Regions from separate parts of the Streptomyces sp. NRRL F-5650 genome, predicted to be linked through region 3. Evidence: riboswitches for the same ligand, from Rfam matches in the RefSeq annotation. Region 3 holds a riboswitch; each other region holds the start of a gene.

Region 1 (4,038 bases), on a different contig from region 3:
CTACCAGAGCGGGCGGCTGCGGCTGGTGGAGTCCCGGCGGATCGAGGACGTCGTGCTGATGCGGTACCGGCCCACCGCACCCGGCACCGGCGTGCGGGTGGCCGCCGCGGACCGGCACTGGCTCGCGCTCGCCTGCGAGCTGGCCGAGCTGTGCCCGCCGTCGGACACCGCCTTCAGCGTGGGGGCGGTCGTGGTCGCCGCCGACGGGAGTGAGCTGGCGCGGGGGCATTCGCGGGAGGGGGGCGACGCGGTCGTGCACGCGGAGGAGGCCGCGCTCGCGAAGATCGCGCCGGACGACCCCCGGCTCGCCCGCGCCACCGTGTACAGCAGTCTCGAGCCCTGTGCCCGCCGGGCCTCCCGGCCCGCGCCCTGTGCCCGGCTGATCCTGGACGCCGGGGTGCGCCGTGTCGTCACGGCCTGGCGGGAGCCGGACACCTTCGTGACGGAGCCGGACGGCAGCGGGGTGCTCGCCGCCGGGGGCGCCGACGTCGTCGTACTGCCCGCGTTCGAGGCCCGGGCCACGGCACCGAACCGGCATCTGGAGCGGTAGGAGGCCCCCGCGGGGATACCGATGTGCATTCCGGTCCCGGGATGACGTACAGTGGTGCACACAACGACGCGGGGTGGAGCAGCTCGGTAGCTCGCTGGGCTCATAACCCAGAGGTCGCAGGTTCAAATCCTGTCCCCGCTACTGAAGGCCGAGGGCCGGAATCCGAAAGGGTTCCGGCCCTCGGTGCGTTCCTCGGTGCGTTCTCCTCTCCGGCGCCTCCGTCATCCGGTCGGCCCCCCACCGCTCGCCGCCCGCCCCCGCTCCCGGAAACCTGGACTCCTGGACGGCAAGCGGCAAGCGGCACGCGGACGTGCGGGGTGGCGGGAGACGAGTGGTGCGGCCAGGTGACGTGGACGACGAGGGAGCGGTCGCCAGAGCCGGCGGCCGGCTCCCCGGTGATCCCGCCCCCGACCCCGGCCTCGGCGACGACGAGCCGCCCGCCGGGCCGCCGCCGCGCCGCCGGGCCGGGTTCCGGCGGGCCTTCGTGCTCGCGCTCCCCGTCCTGCTGATCGCCGTCGCCATCCTGTACGACATCCTCACCCCGAGATACTTCACCGCCGGCCCCCTCTACGCGGCCGCGCCCCTGATCGCCGCTCCGGTCTACTCGCGGCGCGGCACGGTGCTCACGGGCGTCACCGTCGTCGTCGCGGTCATCGGGCTGCAGCTCGCCAAGGGCGTCATCCGCTACGTCGACTCCCTCACCGAGCTGATCACCATCGCGACGGTCGCCGTGCTCGCCGTCCTGGTGAACGGCTTCGTCCGGCGCGCCGGCGCACGCCTCGTCTCCGTCCGTGAGATCGCCGAGGCCGCCCAGCGCGCCGTGCTGCCCGAACCCGCCGAGCGCATCGCCGGTTTCGAGATCGCCGTCTGCTACGAGGCCGCGCAGGCCGACGCCTTCATCGGCGGCGACCTGTACGCGGTGCAGGACAGCGCCCGCGGCGTCCGGCTCATCGTCGGCGACGTGCGGGGCAAGGGCATGGGCGCGGTGGCCGCCGTCGCCGTCGTGATCGGCGCCTTCCGCGAGGCCGCCGAGCAGGAGGCGACGCTGGAGGCGGTGGCGCAGCGTCTGGAGCGGGCCCTGGCGCGCGAGGGCACCCGGCGGGACGGACTGGACGCCTTCGAGGGCTTCACCACCGCGATCCTCGCCGAACTCCCGCACGGCGACGGGACCGTACGCATCGTCAACCGCGGCCACCCGCCGCCCCTGATGCTGCACGCCGACGGCAGCGTCGGCCCGCTGCCCGCCCGCGAGTCGGCGCTGCCGCTCGGCATGGGCGAGCTGGGGGTGTGGCCCGACCGGGCGGAGGAGGCCGACTTCCCCGGTGGGGCCACGCTGCTGCTCTACACCGACGGACTGACCGAAGCCCGGGACGCCAAGGGCGAGTTCTACGATCCGCAGGCGCGGCTGGCGGGCCGTGCCTTCCGGGATCCGGCGGCGCTGCTCGACGCCCTCGCCGAGGACGTGCGCAGGCACTCGGGGGGCGGCATGGCGGACGACATGGCGCTGCTCGCCGTGCGCCGGCCCCGGCGCGGGGACCAAGATCAATGTCACGAGCCGTGACGGCCCGGTCCCCCTCCGCATAACAACTGACACACCGTCAGAACGCAGTGGCGTGAAGAGGAATACTGAGGGGCGGTCAACTCGCCCGGGTTTCACCGGTCGTGAGGTGTATGTACCGGCCGTTTCCGTTAATGATCAAGCGGAATGGCTTGGAATCCGAGCCCCCCGTCTATTAACGTTCGATAACGCAGCGCGGTCGTCCCAGCCGTCACAGAAGGCGGCTCCGTGCGCACGCGCCGAATCCCGCAAGGGAACCGGGGAACCATCACATTGGGGTGAATCGGGCGTGTGGCGCCGTGGAAACACGGTCGGCACACACCCGTAGGAGACCTTCCTGCTCCGAACCCGTCAGCTAACCCGGTAGGCGGAAGGAAGGAAAGGAGTACGCCCACGTGGCGTCCAACCGGCCTGCCCCCGAGGCCCCGTTCGTACCCACCGGGCACGGCACCGACACCTTCGGCTACGACGCCCCCCGCGCCGAAGAGGGTCCCTGGGAGGAGTGGAACCCCACCGCGGAGTCCATCCGCCCCGTGCGCGGCCGGCACCGCGTCGCCAAGCAGCGCGGCGGACTCGCCCGCAGCTCCACCGTCCTCGGCGTCGGTGTCATAGCCGCAGTCGGCGCGGGCGGCATGGCCAGCGCGCAGACCGGCAAGCCGCCGGTCTCCATCTCCCTGCCCGACCTGCCGAACGTCGGCTCGCTGATGCCCGGCGGCGAGGAGCCGGAGCCCGAGGGTTCCGCCACCCCGCTCAGCGGCATCACCCAGGCCGTCGCCGCGGACACCTCGCAGAACACGGACGCCGCCGGCGCCGGTGAGTCGCTGCGGGCCCGGATCATGGCGCAGGCCGAGCAGCAGCAGGCCCAGGTCGAGACCAAGGCCGCCGCCGAAGCCCAGGCCGCCGCCGAGAAGAAGGCCGCGGAAGCAGCGGCCAAGGCCGCCAAGGAGGCCGAGGAGAAGGCCGCCGCCGCCAAGAAGAAGGCGGAGGAGGAAGCCGCGAAGAAGGCCGAGGCCGAGCGGCTCGCGAAGCTGGCCAAGCAGTTCACGCTGCCGACCTCCTCGTACACGATCTCCTCCACCTTCAACCAGGCCGGCTCCCTGTGGTCCTCCGGCCACCACACCGGCCTCGACTTCGCCGCCCCCACGGGCACCCTGCTCAAGGCGGTGCACAGCGGCACCATCACGTCGGCCGGCTGGGACGGGTCCTACGGCTACAAGACCGTGCTCACCCTCGACGACGGCACCGAACTCTGGTACGCGCACCAGTCGTCCATCAACGTCAGCGTCGGCCAGAAGGTCACCACCGGTGACGTCATCGGCCGCGTCGGCGCCACCGGCAACGTGACCGGCGCCCACCTCCACCTCGAGGTCCACACCGCCGACGGCTCGGGCATCGACCCGATGGCCTGGCTGCAGAGCAAGGGCCTCACCCCCTGACCCACCCCTGGGCGCCCGCTGAACCCCGGCGGTCCTGACGGCCAACCCCCCGACGTCAGGGCTGCCGGTTTGCGGGATCTTTGCGCGCCTGCCGGAATGCCGCGCTCCGCCACGGTCGTTGACCCTTTACATGACTTCTCTGCGCAAGCTCGGCTCCTCCGACCTCGAGGTCTTCCCCCTGGCCCTCGGCGGCAACGTCTTCGGCTGGACCGCCGACGAAGCCACCTCCTTCGCCGTCCTCGACGCCTACACGGCGGCGGGCGGCAACTTCGTCGACACCGCCGACTCCTACTCCGCCTGGGTCGACGGCAACAGCGGCGGCGAGTCCGAGACCGTCCTCGGCAAGTGGCTCGCGGCCCGCGGCAACCGTGACGACGTGGTCCTCGCCACCAAGGTCAGCCAGCACCCCGAGTACCCGGGCCTGTCCGCCGCGAACATCAAGGCCGCGGCCGACGCCTCGCTGCGCCGCCTGGGCACCGACCACATCGACCTGT
Region 2 (4,038 bases), on a different contig from region 3:
GGGGCGCCGGTCTTGATCTGGCCGCAGTTGGTGGCGACGGCGAGGTCGGCGATGGTGACGTCCTCGGTCTCGCCGGAGCGGTGGGACATCATGCACTTGAAGCCGTTGCGCTGGGCCAGCTCCACGGCGTCCAGGGTCTCGGTCAGCGAACCGATCTGGTTGACCTTGACCAGCAGGGCGTTGGCCGAGTTCTCCTCGATGCCGCGGGCCAGGCGCTCCGGGTTGGTGACGAACAGGTCGTCGCCGACGAGCTGGACCTTGTCGCCGAGCTTGGCGGTGATGGTGTTCCAGCCGTCCCAGTCGTCCTCGAACAGCGGGTCCTCGATGGAGACCAGCGGGTACGCCTCGACCAGCTCGGCGTAGTACTCGGTCATCTCGGCGGCGGTGCGCTCCTTGCCCTCGAAGGAGTAGGAGCCGTCCTTGTAGAACTCGGACGCGGCGACGTCGAGCGCCAGGGCGATCTGCTCGCCGGGGGTGTAGCCGGCCTCCTTGATCGCCTCCAGGATGAGGTCGAGGGCCTCGCGGTTGGAGCCGAGGTTCGGCGCGAAGCCGCCCTCGTCGCCCAGACCGGTGGCCAGGCCCTTGTTCTTCAGGACCTTCTTGAGGGTGTGGTAGACCTCGGCGCCCCAGCGCAGCGCCTCGGAGAAGGACTCCGCGCCGATCGGGGCGATCATGAACTCCTGGATGTCCACGTTGGAGTCGGCGTGCGAGCCGCCGTTCAGGATGTTCATCATCGGCACCGGCAGCAGGTGCGCGTTCGGGCCGCCCAGGTAGCGGAAGAGCGGCAGGTCCGACGCCTCGGAGGCGGCGTGGGCGACGGCCAGGGAGACGCCGAGGATGGCGTTGGCGCCGAGCGAGCCCTTGTTGTCGGTGGCGTCCAGGTCGAACATGGCCTGGTCGATCAGCCGCTGCTCGGTGGCGTCGTAGCCGACCAGCTCCGGGCCGATCTGCTCGATGACGGCGAGGACGGCCTTCTCCACGCCCTTGCCGAGGTAACGGCCCGGGTCGCCGTCACGGAGTTCGATGGCCTCGAAGGCACCGGTGGAGGCGCCGGACGGAACGGCGGCACGCCCGGTGCTGCCGTCGTCGAGGCCGACCTCGACCTCGACCGTGGGGTTGCCTCGGGAGTCCAGGATTTCCCGGGCTACGACGACGTCGATGGACGGCACGAGCATCTCCTTCTTCAATGTGACGCTTCGGTGTGACGCGCGGTCCCGCGGGACCGCGGCGGCTCTGCGGGACCGAGCCTAACCGGCTCCGGGCGATCGGCCAGCCGATCGCCCACCCGCTGGACAGAACCGAGAGTAAATTGTTTCCGAACGGAACAAAGACGTTTCCGGAAACCGGACGGCGCCCGCGCGCACGGGACGCGAAAAATCCCGCCCCGGTGCGTACGGGGGAACACGCACCGGGGCGGGAGTCGCGGGAGCCGCGCCCCTTACTTGAGGTGCAGCATCTGGCCCGGGTAGATCAGGTCGGCGTCGTCGACGATGTCGTCGTTCAGCTTGAACAGCTTCGCCCAGCCGCCCTTGACGTCGTGCGCGTCGGCGATCGAGCTGAGGGTGTCGCCCTTGACGACCTTGTACTCGCCGTCACCCTTCTCGACCTTCTTGCCGGTCGGGGTGGTGACGGTCTTCTTCTCGGCCTTCGGCTCGCTCTTCTGCTGCGCGGCGGGGCGCTCGGCGGAGCGGGACGCCTTCTGCTCGGTGGAGCGCTCGGCGGTGGAGCCGCTGCTCTGGCTCTGGGAGCTCTGCGAGCTGCCGGAGCCGCTGTCCTGGGAGCCGCCACCGGTGTACGCGGCGCCCGACAGGCCGGTGCCGCAGACCGGCCAGGCACCCTTGCCCTGGCCCGCGAGCACCTTCTCGGCGATCTGGATCTGCTGGGCCTTGCTCGCCTGGTCGGCGGTGGAGGCGTACTGCGTACCGCCGTAGGCGGCCCAGGTGGAGGCGGAGAACTGCAGACCGCCGTAGTAACCGTTGCCGGTGTTGATGGACCAGTTGCCGCCGGACTCGCACTGGGCGACGGCGTCCCACTCGGACGCGGTGGCGGCGGAGGCGTTGCCGGCCGCCATCAGCGGGGCGGCGACGGCGGCACCGGTGACACCGGCGACGGCGATGACACGGGTGGCCTTGGACGGACGACGGTGCTTGCCCTTGCCGGAAAACAGCATGGTTGATCCCCTCACCGACGCCTGCGAGGTGAGCTGTCGGGTTCGGGCCGGTTGAGTTGCCCGGCCGGGTCCCTCCCGGGACTCGGCTTCACCCCTAGCCGCTCCGGCTCAACTGCCCGGCGCGGCGCTTACCTTGGGTCCCCCGCTCCTGCCTGCGGCGCTTGACGCGACGACTGTTCCCGTACGGCCGCTGGCAGGATTCGGCGTTGCGGCTGTCGGGGCCCGCGGTGGCGAGCGGTCATGACCGTAGACACGCGCTCCGCGGTTTTTCAAAGACGATCACGGCTTCTGAGACCTATCTCTCACGAGATCCAAAAGGGACATACAGCCTCTAACCGTGACGTGAACTCCCCCTACTTTTCGTCCGATTCGCCCGTGACCGTGAGCGTCTGACCGGGGAGGATGTGGTCCGGGTCGGCGCCGACCACCTTCTTGTTGTCGGCGTAGAGCGCACGCCACCCGCCGTCGAGGTCAAGGGAGTCGGCGATGGCCCAGAGGTTGTCGCCCGAGCGGACCGTGTACGAACCGTCCCCGGACTCACGCGGCTCGCCGTCGCGCGAGGCGTGCCGCCCCGCCGACCCGTCGGCGCGCCCCGGGTCCGCCGCACCCTCGTCCGCGCTGTCGCCGCGGTGCCGGCCGGAGCCGGACGAGCCTCCGTCGCCCGGCTGTTCCGCACGGGCGCCCGCGCGGGATTCGGCCGATGTGTCCGACTTGGTGGAGGAGTCCGCGTCCCCGGACGGGGTTGCCGAGGGAGAGTCGGACGACGGCGAAGAAGAGGGCGAAGGGGACGAAGAGGGCGCCTTGGACGTCGACTCGGGAGCCTCACTCGCGCCGGCCGGATCCTCCGTGTCCGCCGAGGAGGAGGAACCGGACGACTCGGACGACTGCGACGACCCGGGCGTTCCGGTGGTCTTGGGCGTCTCGGACGGCTGGGACGACTCGGAACCGTCCGTCTTCCCCGACGCGTCCGAGCCCTCCGACGCACCGTCACCCGCCGCGTCCGAGCCGCCGCCCCCCGAGCCGTTGCCCAGGCCGGCCAGCAGCCCGCAGGTCGGCCAGGCGGCGATGCCCTGGTCCGCGTACATCTTCTCGGCGATGCGTATCTGCTGCGACCGGCTGGCCTCGTCGGCGCTGGGGGCGTAGTCGAGGCCGCCGTAGCTCTCCCAGGCCTCCTGGGAGAGCTGGAGACCGCCGTAGTACCCGTTGCCGCTGTTCTGGCTCCAGGCGCCGCCGGTCTCGCACTCGGCCACCTGGTCCCAGGTCCCCGAACCGGCCGCGTGCGCGCCGGTGGCGCCGAGCAGCGGGATCGCGATGGCGGAGCCGGTCACTCCGGCGGCGACGACCAGGGCGGGAGCCTGGCGGGGGCGACGGTGACGACCGTTCCCGGAGAGCATGCGAGGACCTTTCACGAGACGACGGGGGCCACGCGGCGGATGACGCTCGACACCACGTTGATCCGTGAACGTATAGGGAGATCATCACTTGTCACAAGTTCATGCCGCGCAGATCACGTGAAGATCACAAACCTGAGCGCGTGTCACGTTTGCGTGGACGCCCCGCCGTTGCCGGCCGACGGGGCGGACGGTGTGAACGACACGGGCAGCGTGCGCAGACCCCGCATGATGAGGCCGCCGCGCCACCGGAGTTCGGCCGGGTCCGCGGCGAGGCGGAGGTCGGGCAGCCGGGTGAGGAGCGTGGCCAGCGCCGTCTGCCCCTCCAGCCGGGCGAGCGGGGCGCCGAGGCAGTAGTGGATGCCGTGGCCGTACCCGAGGTGCTGGTTGTCCCGGCGGGCGAGGTCGAGGGTGTCCGGGTCGGTGAACCGCTCCGGGTCCCGGTCGGCGGCGGCCAGGACGACGAGAACGGGGTCG
Region 3 (4,038 bases):
TCCGCCGAGGTCCGGCAGGCCCAGGTCGGTGTTGATGCGCACCGTGCCGGACATCTGCTCGACGTCCGACTTGGCGATCTTCTCGATGAGCTGCTCCGCCGTGACCTTCGGCAGATCGGGGTCCCCGGAGTCGGCGAGCGCCGGTACGAGGCCGATCGTCGCGGCCGCCACCCCCATCACCGCGACCGGGACGACGTACCGCGCGGCCTTGCGCCGTCCGGCGCGCAGCTCCTCGCCCTCCCCCGCGGTCGTGTTGTCGTCGGAATCGATCGGTGCCATGTGTGCCCTACCTCCGTCGTCGGCGGCGGCTGTCTCGCGACCTCGCACTCGTTCCCGTGAGCCGCCATTCTCACCCGAATCGGTGAGGATTGGTGTGTTCCGTGGTGTCCATCTGACCAAATCACCGCCGCGCAGGCGTCAGACCGCGGGCTCAACTCCGCCTACTCCTGCGGGATGACACGGACGGGCGACGGCTCCTCCGGCCCGTAGGGGGCGGGATACGGCACTCGGCGGACGGCACGGAGGGGGCGTGCGACGCGGGGCGGGGCGGGCGACACGATGCGGGCGGGGGCGGCGGTCACCCGGCGCGGTGCACCACCGCGTCGCACAGCTCCACCAGCGCGGCCTTCGCGTCGCACTCCCGCAGCGGGGCCAGCGCGGCGCGGGCCTCCTTGGCGTACCGGACGGTGTCCTTGCGCGCCTGCTCCAGTGCGGGGTGGGCGCGCAGCAGGCGCAGCGCCTCGGCGTGCCGGGCGTCGTCGCTCAGGTCGGAGTCGAGCAGCTCGCACAGGGCGACGTCCTCGGCGAGCCCCAGCCGGGCCGCCCGCTCGCGCAGCCGCAGTACGGGCAGGGTGGGGATGCCCTCGCGCAGGTCCGTGCCGGGCGTCTTGCCGGACTCGTCGGAGTCGGAGGCGATGTCCAGGACGTCGTCGGCGAGCTGGAAGGCGACACCGAGCCGCTCGCCGTACTGGGTGAGCACGTCGACCACCGTCTCGTCGGCGCCGGACATCATCGCGCCGAAACGGCAGGAGACCGCCACCAGCGAGCCGGTCTTGCCGCCCAGGACGTCCAGGTAGTGGTCGACCGGGTCGCGGCCGTCCTGCGGTCCCGCCGTCTCCAGGATCTGGCCGGTGACCAGCCGCTCGAACGCGAGGGCCTGGACACGGACGGCCTCGGGTCCGAGGTCGGCGAGGATCTGCGAGGCGCGGGCGAAGAGGAAGTCGCCGGTGAGGACCGCGACCGAGTTGCCCCAGCGGGTGTTCGCGCTGGGCACCCCGCGCCGCACGGCGGCCTCGTCCATCACGTCGTCGTGATACAGCGTGGCGAGGTGGGTCAGCTCCACGACCACGGCCGAGGGCACGATCCCCGGGGCGTAGGGGTCGCCGAACTGGGCCGAGAGCATCACCAGCAGCGGCCGGAACCGTTTGCCGCCGGCCCGCACCAGGTGCTGGGCGGCCTCCGTGATGAACGGCACCTCGCTTTTGGTTGCCTCAAGCAACCCTTCCTCGACAGCAACCAATCCGGCCTGGACATCGGCTTCCAGAGCCTGGTCCCGCACGCTCAGCCCGAACGGCCCGACGACGGTCACGAGGGGTCTCCTGTCTGCTGGTGTCTACTGGCGATTACCTGGTTTGTCGATAGGTCGCTGCCACCACTCAAGTCAGCGTATCCGGTCACGTTTCGATCACCGCTAGCGCCCACCGTTACAGGCCGGTCGGAATCAGATCATGAACGGTATGTTTTTGATCAGGTGATATGAGCAGATTTTGATCGATATCGCCAGACGGACGAGCCGGACCCCGGACCGGACGGACGGGACCCCGGACGGGCGGCACCCCCGGAGGGGACGAGCGGGCCGGACAGGACGAGCGGGCCGGAAGCCGCCGTCCAAGATCCCACCACTTCCCACAACGGCACGCACCCCCGGAACGTCACCCGATCGACATGCGCGCCCACACCCCGCACCACTGCCGCCGACCGGCACCCACGGGCCCACCCGCGGTCGCACTCCACACCCCACTTCCCCCTCTCCCGCGCCCGACACCCGAAGCCCTCCCGACCCGCGGCCGATTGGGGAATGATTGCGCTTAATGCCCGTTTTGCCGCGCTTGTTGAGTCCAGTGAGTTGGCTCACTCCGGCCCGCCTGCGGACAACCTCGCCGCAACCTGTGCCCTCCCTTTGCCCCACAAGCCAGTTGAGGCTTGGCAACCGCAAACGATCAAGAGCCTCAAACGGCCCAGACCAAGGTCAACTAGCACGTTGGGTGATTCCTGCACTTGTTCCGGACATGTGCTCTCGCATACGTTCCCGGCCTGTCGGGCGGACGCCGAATCCTGCCACCGCCCGTCGCACCGTCATCCACCCAACACACTCGCCGGCAGGAGCGGGGGACCCAAGGTAAGTCGCCGCACCGGTCACCACCGGGGCGGCTCGGGGTGAAGCCGTACCCGTCAGGGCGCGGCCGGGCACCTCCCCGCCCGAACCCGACAGCTCACCTCGCAGGCGTAAGGAGAGGGACACAGCATGTCTGCCAACGGTCTGAACCGTCACGCCCGCACGGGCCGCCTCGCCCGCAAGCTCGCCGTGGCCGGCACCGGTGCCGCGGTGCTCGCGCTGCCGCTCATCGGCGCCACCACCGCCTCCGCCGCCCCGGCGGCCGCCACCACCGCCGCCACGGCGACGACGACGTACCCGAACAACCTCGACGGCTGGATCCGCGAGTCGCTCGCCATCATGGCGCAGCACGGCATCCCCGGGACCTACGACGGCATCCACCGCAACATCATGCGGGAGTCCTCCGGCAACCCGTACGCCATCAACAACTGGGACATCAACGCCGTCAACGGCACCCCGTCCAAGGGCCTGCTCCAGGTGATCGACCCGACCTTCCAGGCGTACCACGTGCCCGGCACCTCCTGGGACCCGTACGACCCGGTCGCCAACATCACCGCCGCCTGCAACTACGCGGCCGACCGCTACGGCTCGATGGACAACGTCTTCAGCGCGTACTGAGCCGCGCCGCCGCGGCATCGCGGCCGGGAGACGCCGCGGCAGCGCGGCTAGGAGACACCGAAGATCCGCTCGAGGACGACGGCCACGCCGTCGTCCTCGTTCGTCGTGGTGACCTCGTCGGCCACCGCCTTGAGTTCCGGGTGGGCGTCGGCCATGGCGACGCCGTGGGCCGCCCACTGGAACATGGGAATGTCGTTGGGCATGTCTCCGAAGGCGATCGTCCGCCGCCGCTCCAGGCCGAGGTGCTCGGCGGCCAGCGCCAGACCGGTCGCCTTGGTGATGCCGCACGACTGGAGTTCGACCGTGCCGGGCCCCGACATGGTGACCGTCGCGAGGGAACCGACCACCGCGCGCGCCGTCGCCGCCAACTCGTCGTCGGTCAGCTCGGGGTGGCGCAGCAGCACCTTGCTGATCGGCGTGGACCACAGCTCCTCGCGCCGCTCGACGCGCACCGCGGGCAGAGTGGGGTGGGGCATCAGGTAGCCCGGCTCGATGAGGGTCAGCCCCCCGACGCCGTCCTGGTCGACGGCGGCGGACACCTGGCCCACCTCCGCCTCGATCTTGCCGAGCGCGGTCTCGGCCAGTTCCCGGTCCAGGGTGACGGACCACAGCATGCGGTGGGCGCCGGCGTCGTACACCTGCGCGCCCTGCCCGCAGACCGCGAGCCCCGTGCAGCCGAGGCGGTCGAGCAGGGAACGCACCCGGGGGGCCGGCCGGCCCGTCACCACCAGGTGCCGCGCACCCGCCCCGGCGACCCGCGCCAGCGCGGCCAGCGACCGGTCGGAGACGGTGTCGTCGCCGCGGAGCAGCGTGCCGTCCAGGTCGGTGGCGACTAGGGAATACGTGGTGCGGTCCATGATCAGAGAATACGGACACCGCACCCTTCGGACTCACCCGCGACCGCTTCCGAACGAGGACGTAGCGAGTGCCTTCGAACCCGGCCGCGGATGCACGCGGACGCCCGATCGTGCACACAACCTGACACATCATCGGCTGAGCCACTCCGGGCTTCCGCGCCGGTGAGC
Region 4 (4,038 bases), on a different contig from region 3:
CGGCGCTGCGCCGGTTGCGGGCGGCCGTGCGGTGGTACGCGCCGACCGGCCGGGCCGAGGGCTGGCGGCTGTGGATCGAGGGCTGGGCGGCGGCGCCGCGCGAACCCGCGCTGCGGGAGGTGACGGGCGAACTGGACCGGCAGTGGAAGGCGGCGATCGCCGCCGTCATGGCGGAAGGCGCGGCGGCCGGCGAGTTCTCCTGCGCCGAACCCGACGCCGCCGCGCTGCGCCTGACGGCGCTGCTGGACGGGCTGGCGGTGCAGCTCACGTCGTACGCGGGCGCGGTGTCGCGGTCCCGGGCACAGGAGTGGGCGGACGAGGCACTGGCCCGCGAACTGGGCCTGGAGCGGGCGGACCTGGCGCCCCCGCGACGTCGGGGGGACACCGCACGGGCGCCGGAGACCCGCTCCCGGCTCAGGCCACCGAGGCGATCCGCGTCTTGATGTCGTCCGGCGACAGCGTGCCCTTGGCCGTCACGTGGTCGCCCGACGACTCGCCGCGCAGCCGGCGTCCGATCCACGGGACCAGGTACTCGCGCGCCCAGTGCACGTCGTCGCGGCGCACGTCCAGCGTGCCGCGCGGCGGCAGGGGCGGCCAGGGCTGGTCGGGGTCGGCCGGGACGCGCAGGCCCAGTGCCTGTCCGGCGCGGAGCGCCACGCGGGTGTGGCCCTCCGGCGACAGGTGCAGCCGGTCCGCGTCCCACGCCCTGCGGTCCTGGACGCCGCGGAGCGACCAGAGGTCCAGCACGGGGCAGCCGTAGCGGTCGGCGACGGCGCGGACGTGTCCGTTGTACGTGGCGATCTTGCCGCGCAGGTGCTTGAGGACGGGCACCCCGCGGGTGTCGAACCCGGTGGTCACCAGGACGGTGCCGGCCGCGGCGGTCAGTGCGGCCACCGCCCGTTCGAACCGCTCGGCGACCTCGTCGGGGTCGGTGCCGGGCCGGATGATGTCGTTGCCGCCCGCCGCGAACGAGACCAGGTCCGGCGCGAGGGCCTCGACCCGCGGGACCTGTTCCGCCACGATCTGGTCGAGGAGCCTGCCGCGCACGGCGAGGTTCGTGTACGTGAAGTCGCCCTCGGGGCGCCGGTCGGCGAGCAGGACGGCCAGTCGGTCGGCCCAGCCGACGAACGCGCCGTCGGGGCCGGGGTCGCCGACGCCCTCGGTGAAGCTGTCCCCCACCGCCACGTACGACCCGATCACTGCTCTGCTGTCACTCTTCGAATCGTCTGCCACGTCGGCCCATGATTCACCTTGGAATGTGACCTACGCGACCGTAGGAAAGGGTTGACGGGCGGTGAGATAAGCCACTCCTAAAGTGTTCGTCAATTCCGGAATACGGCGGAGGGCGGGTCCGCCGCACAGCGGGTGCGCCGAAGGCCGGACCCGGGGATCGGGGTCCGGCCTTCGGGGCGCGGCGACCGCGCGGAACCGGTCGTCAGACGGAGACGCCGTGCGAGCGCAGGAACGCGATCGGGTCGATGTCCGAGCCGTAGTCCGGCGTGGTGCGGATCTCGAAGTGCAGGTGCGGGCCGGTCACGTTGCCGGTGGCACCCGAGAGCCCGACCTGCTGGCCCGCCGTCACCGACTGGCCGGCGGAGACGGAGAGCGAGGAGAGGTGGGCGTACTGGGCGTAGTGGCCGTCGGCGAGCTTGATGACGACCTGGTTGCCGTACGCGCCGCCCCAGCCGGCCGAGACGACGGTGCCCGCGCCGACGGCCTTGAGCGAGGTGCCGGTCGGGACGACGAAGTCGGTGCCGGTGTGGTAGCCGCTGGACCACATGCTGCCGGACTGGTGGTACGGGGTGCCGACGGTGCCGCCCGCGACGGGGGAGGTGTAGCCGCTGGTGGTGCCCGCGGACTGGGTGCCGGTGTCCGAGGACCGGGAGGAGGAGGTCGTCGCGGCGTCCGCCGGCTTCTCGGCGGCGGTCTTCTCGGCGGGCTTCTTGGCGGGCTTCTCGGCGGTCTTCTGCGACGGCGCGGAGGACGGCGCCGACGACTTGGCCGCCTTGCCGGCGATCGAGAGCTTGAGCCCGGGGTGGATCAGCGACGGGTCGGACCCGACGGCCTCGCGGTTGTCCGCGTAGAGCTTCTTCCAGCCGCCGTCGACGTGCTGCTCGTCGGCGATCTTCGAAAGGTAGTCACCGCTCTTCACGGTGTACGTCCGGGAATCCGAGTTCTTGCCGGAGCCGTTCGCGGCGGCCTTCTCGGCCGACGCCGGAACGGACTGCGCGGACTGCCCGGAAACGGAGTGCGCGGGAGCGGCGTTGGCGGCGGCGGCACCCAGCAGCGGCAGCGCGAGCGCGGCGCCGCCGGTTCCGGCGACGGCGATGGTGCGGGTCAGGCGCAGGGCCCTGGTACGGCGGTGCTTACCCTTCGCGGGCATGGCGAATTCCTCTCCGGCGCCTGCGAGGTGAGCTGTCGGGTGCGGGCTGGAGATGCCCGGCCGCGCCGGAACGCGGCTTTACCCCAAGCCGTTCCGGGAACCGGAACAGGCAGTTCTACCTGTGGGTCCCCCGCTCCTGCCGTGTACGGGTGGTGGATGAATACGGGCTCCGGTCGGCGGCAGGATTAGGCGTCCGTCCGGATCGGTGGTGAACGTAAGGGACCGGGACGCGCGGAAACAAGCGAGAGGTTCGCGCACCGGGCGTTTCCATTGATCCTTTACGGAAAAACGCGGTAACACTGCGTCGATTTCCGCCGCACCGCTTTCCCTGAATTCCCTTGGGAAGCGGCCCAATTACGTGAACATGACGGACAACGCACGGTCACGGATATGACGCTGCTCACGCACCTCTTGCCCACCCTTCGCCATTTCAGGGCCAGTTACCACCAAGACACCAATTCGGACAGACGACGCTTACCGGCCCGGAATGCCCCACTCGGAGCTGCTTTCCCGTACTGGTCATGCCGTATCGTCGAGTGGCACCCGCCGGCGAGCAGCGACGGCGGAACGGAGTGGGAGGAGCCCCCGTGACGCAGCAGGTCCCGTCGACCGAACCCGAGCTGAGCGGTGTGCGCAACTTCCGGGACGTGGGCGGACTGCCGACCGTGGACGGCCGGCGGGTACGGCAGGGGGTGCTGTTCCGCAGCGGGCACCTGGCGCACGCCACCGGTGAGGACGCCGCGTTCCTGGCCTCGCTGGGCCTGCACACGATCTTCGACTTCCGCAACGCGGCCGACCAGAAGCTGGAGGGCCCGGACGTCGAGCTGCCCGGCGTGCGCAATGTGAACCTTCCGCTGAGCGACCCGGCGGACGGGGCCGAGTTCTGGAAGATGGTCCGGGACGGAGACCTCGGCCAACTGCACGGGATCCTCGGCGACGGCAAGGGCGCCCGCCGGATGATCGCCTCCTACCGTTCGATCGTCACCGAGCGCACCGCGGAGCACTCCCGGATCCTGCACGCGCTCGCCGAGGACAGCGTGCCCGCGCTGATGCACTGCGCGGCCGGCAAGGACCGCGCGGGCCTGTCGATCGCGGTCACCCTCCTCGCCCTGGGCGTCGAGCGCGACGCGATCGTCGAGGACTACCTGAAGTCCAACGCCACGCACCGCCGCTACAAGGTGCACCGCAGCAGCTCCGCCGCCTCCGCCTACTCCCCCGAGGTCATGGAGCTGCTCAGCCCCCTCTTCGACGCGCGCGCCGAGTACCTGGCGGCGGCCTTCGAGACGATCGAGGAGACCTGGGGCGGCGTCGACGCCTACCTGGAGCAAGGGCTGCGGCTCACTCCCGGGACCCGGGAGCGCCTGCGCGAGCGCATGGTGGACTGAGCCGCCCGCCCGCGGACGGGGCGTTACTTGGCGCCCACCTCGAACAGCAGGTAGAGGAAGCCGCCGAAGACGTGCCCCAGGGCGATGTAGATGACCAGCCGCACCCACAGGGCGCGCGGGAACTTGTCCTCGATGGCACTCATGGCGTCTCTCCAGGGGTCGGGCCGAGGCACAGCGCGGCCGTCGGGCTCTGCAGCAGGGTGTGGACGAAGAGCAGCTCGACCCCGTCGGGGTCCTGGGCCGCGATCCGGTGCGGGGTCATGGAGTCGA

What was found. Region 3 has a riboswitch for cyclic di-AMP ahead of IG88_RS0119220 (transglycosylase SLT domain-containing protein). Riboswitches for the same ligand answer to the same signal wherever they lie in the genome.
Region 1: linked by a shared signal. The riboswitch ahead of IG88_RS0134735 (M23 family metallopeptidase) and the one ahead of IG88_RS0119220 (transglycosylase SLT domain-containing protein) in region 3 are both predicted to bind cyclic di-AMP.
Region 2: linked by a shared signal. The riboswitch ahead of rpfA (resuscitation-promoting factor protein RpfA) and the one ahead of IG88_RS0119220 (transglycosylase SLT domain-containing protein) in region 3 are both predicted to bind cyclic di-AMP.
Region 4: linked by a shared signal. The riboswitch ahead of IG88_RS0122120 (M23 family metallopeptidase) and the one ahead of IG88_RS0119220 (transglycosylase SLT domain-containing protein) in region 3 are both predicted to bind cyclic di-AMP.

The regions. Positions count from the first base shown of each region.
Region 1 covers NZ_JOGV01000061.1:59,233-63,270, forward strand. The annotation lists gene IG88_RS0134720 (dihydrofolate reductase family protein) at 1-550, shown strand, start outside; tRNA gene IG88_RS0134725 (tRNA-Met) at 618-691, shown strand; gene IG88_RS0134730 (PP2C family protein-serine/threonine phosphatase) at 900-2,111, shown strand; cyclic di-AMP (ydaO/yuaA leader) riboswitch at 2,336-2,492, shown strand; gene IG88_RS0134735 (M23 family metallopeptidase) at 2,504-3,544, shown strand; gene IG88_RS0134740 (aldo/keto reductase) at 3,675-4,038, shown strand, end outside.
Region 2 covers NZ_JOGV01000038.1:69,892-73,929, forward strand. The annotation lists gene eno (phosphopyruvate hydratase) at 1-1,169, opposite strand, end outside; gene rpfA (resuscitation-promoting factor protein RpfA) at 1,439-2,170, opposite strand; cyclic di-AMP (ydaO/yuaA leader) riboswitch at 2,174-2,340, opposite strand; gene IG88_RS0128315 (transglycosylase family protein) at 2,524-3,564, opposite strand; gene IG88_RS0128320 (cytochrome P450 family protein) at 3,708-4,038, opposite strand, start outside.
Region 3 covers NZ_JOGV01000019.1:96,332-100,369, reverse strand. The annotation lists gene IG88_RS0119230 (LolA family protein) at 1-279, opposite strand, end outside; gene IG88_RS0119225 (polyprenyl synthetase family protein) at 578-1,588, opposite strand; cyclic di-AMP (ydaO/yuaA leader) riboswitch at 2,364-2,520, shown strand; gene IG88_RS0119220 (transglycosylase SLT domain-containing protein) at 2,525-3,013, shown strand; gene IG88_RS0119215 (HAD family hydrolase) at 3,061-3,870, opposite strand.
Region 4 covers NZ_JOGV01000026.1:41,287-45,324, reverse strand. The annotation lists gene IG88_RS0122130 (TetR/AcrR family transcriptional regulator) at 1-443, shown strand, start outside; gene IG88_RS0122125 (SGNH/GDSL hydrolase family protein) at 415-1,200, opposite strand; gene IG88_RS0122120 (M23 family metallopeptidase) at 1,436-2,383, opposite strand; cyclic di-AMP (ydaO/yuaA leader) riboswitch at 2,388-2,545, opposite strand; gene IG88_RS0122115 (tyrosine-protein phosphatase) at 2,971-3,768, shown strand; gene IG88_RS38865 (DUF6126 family protein) at 3,792-3,911, opposite strand; gene IG88_RS0122105 (helix-turn-helix domain-containing protein) at 3,908-4,038, opposite strand, start outside.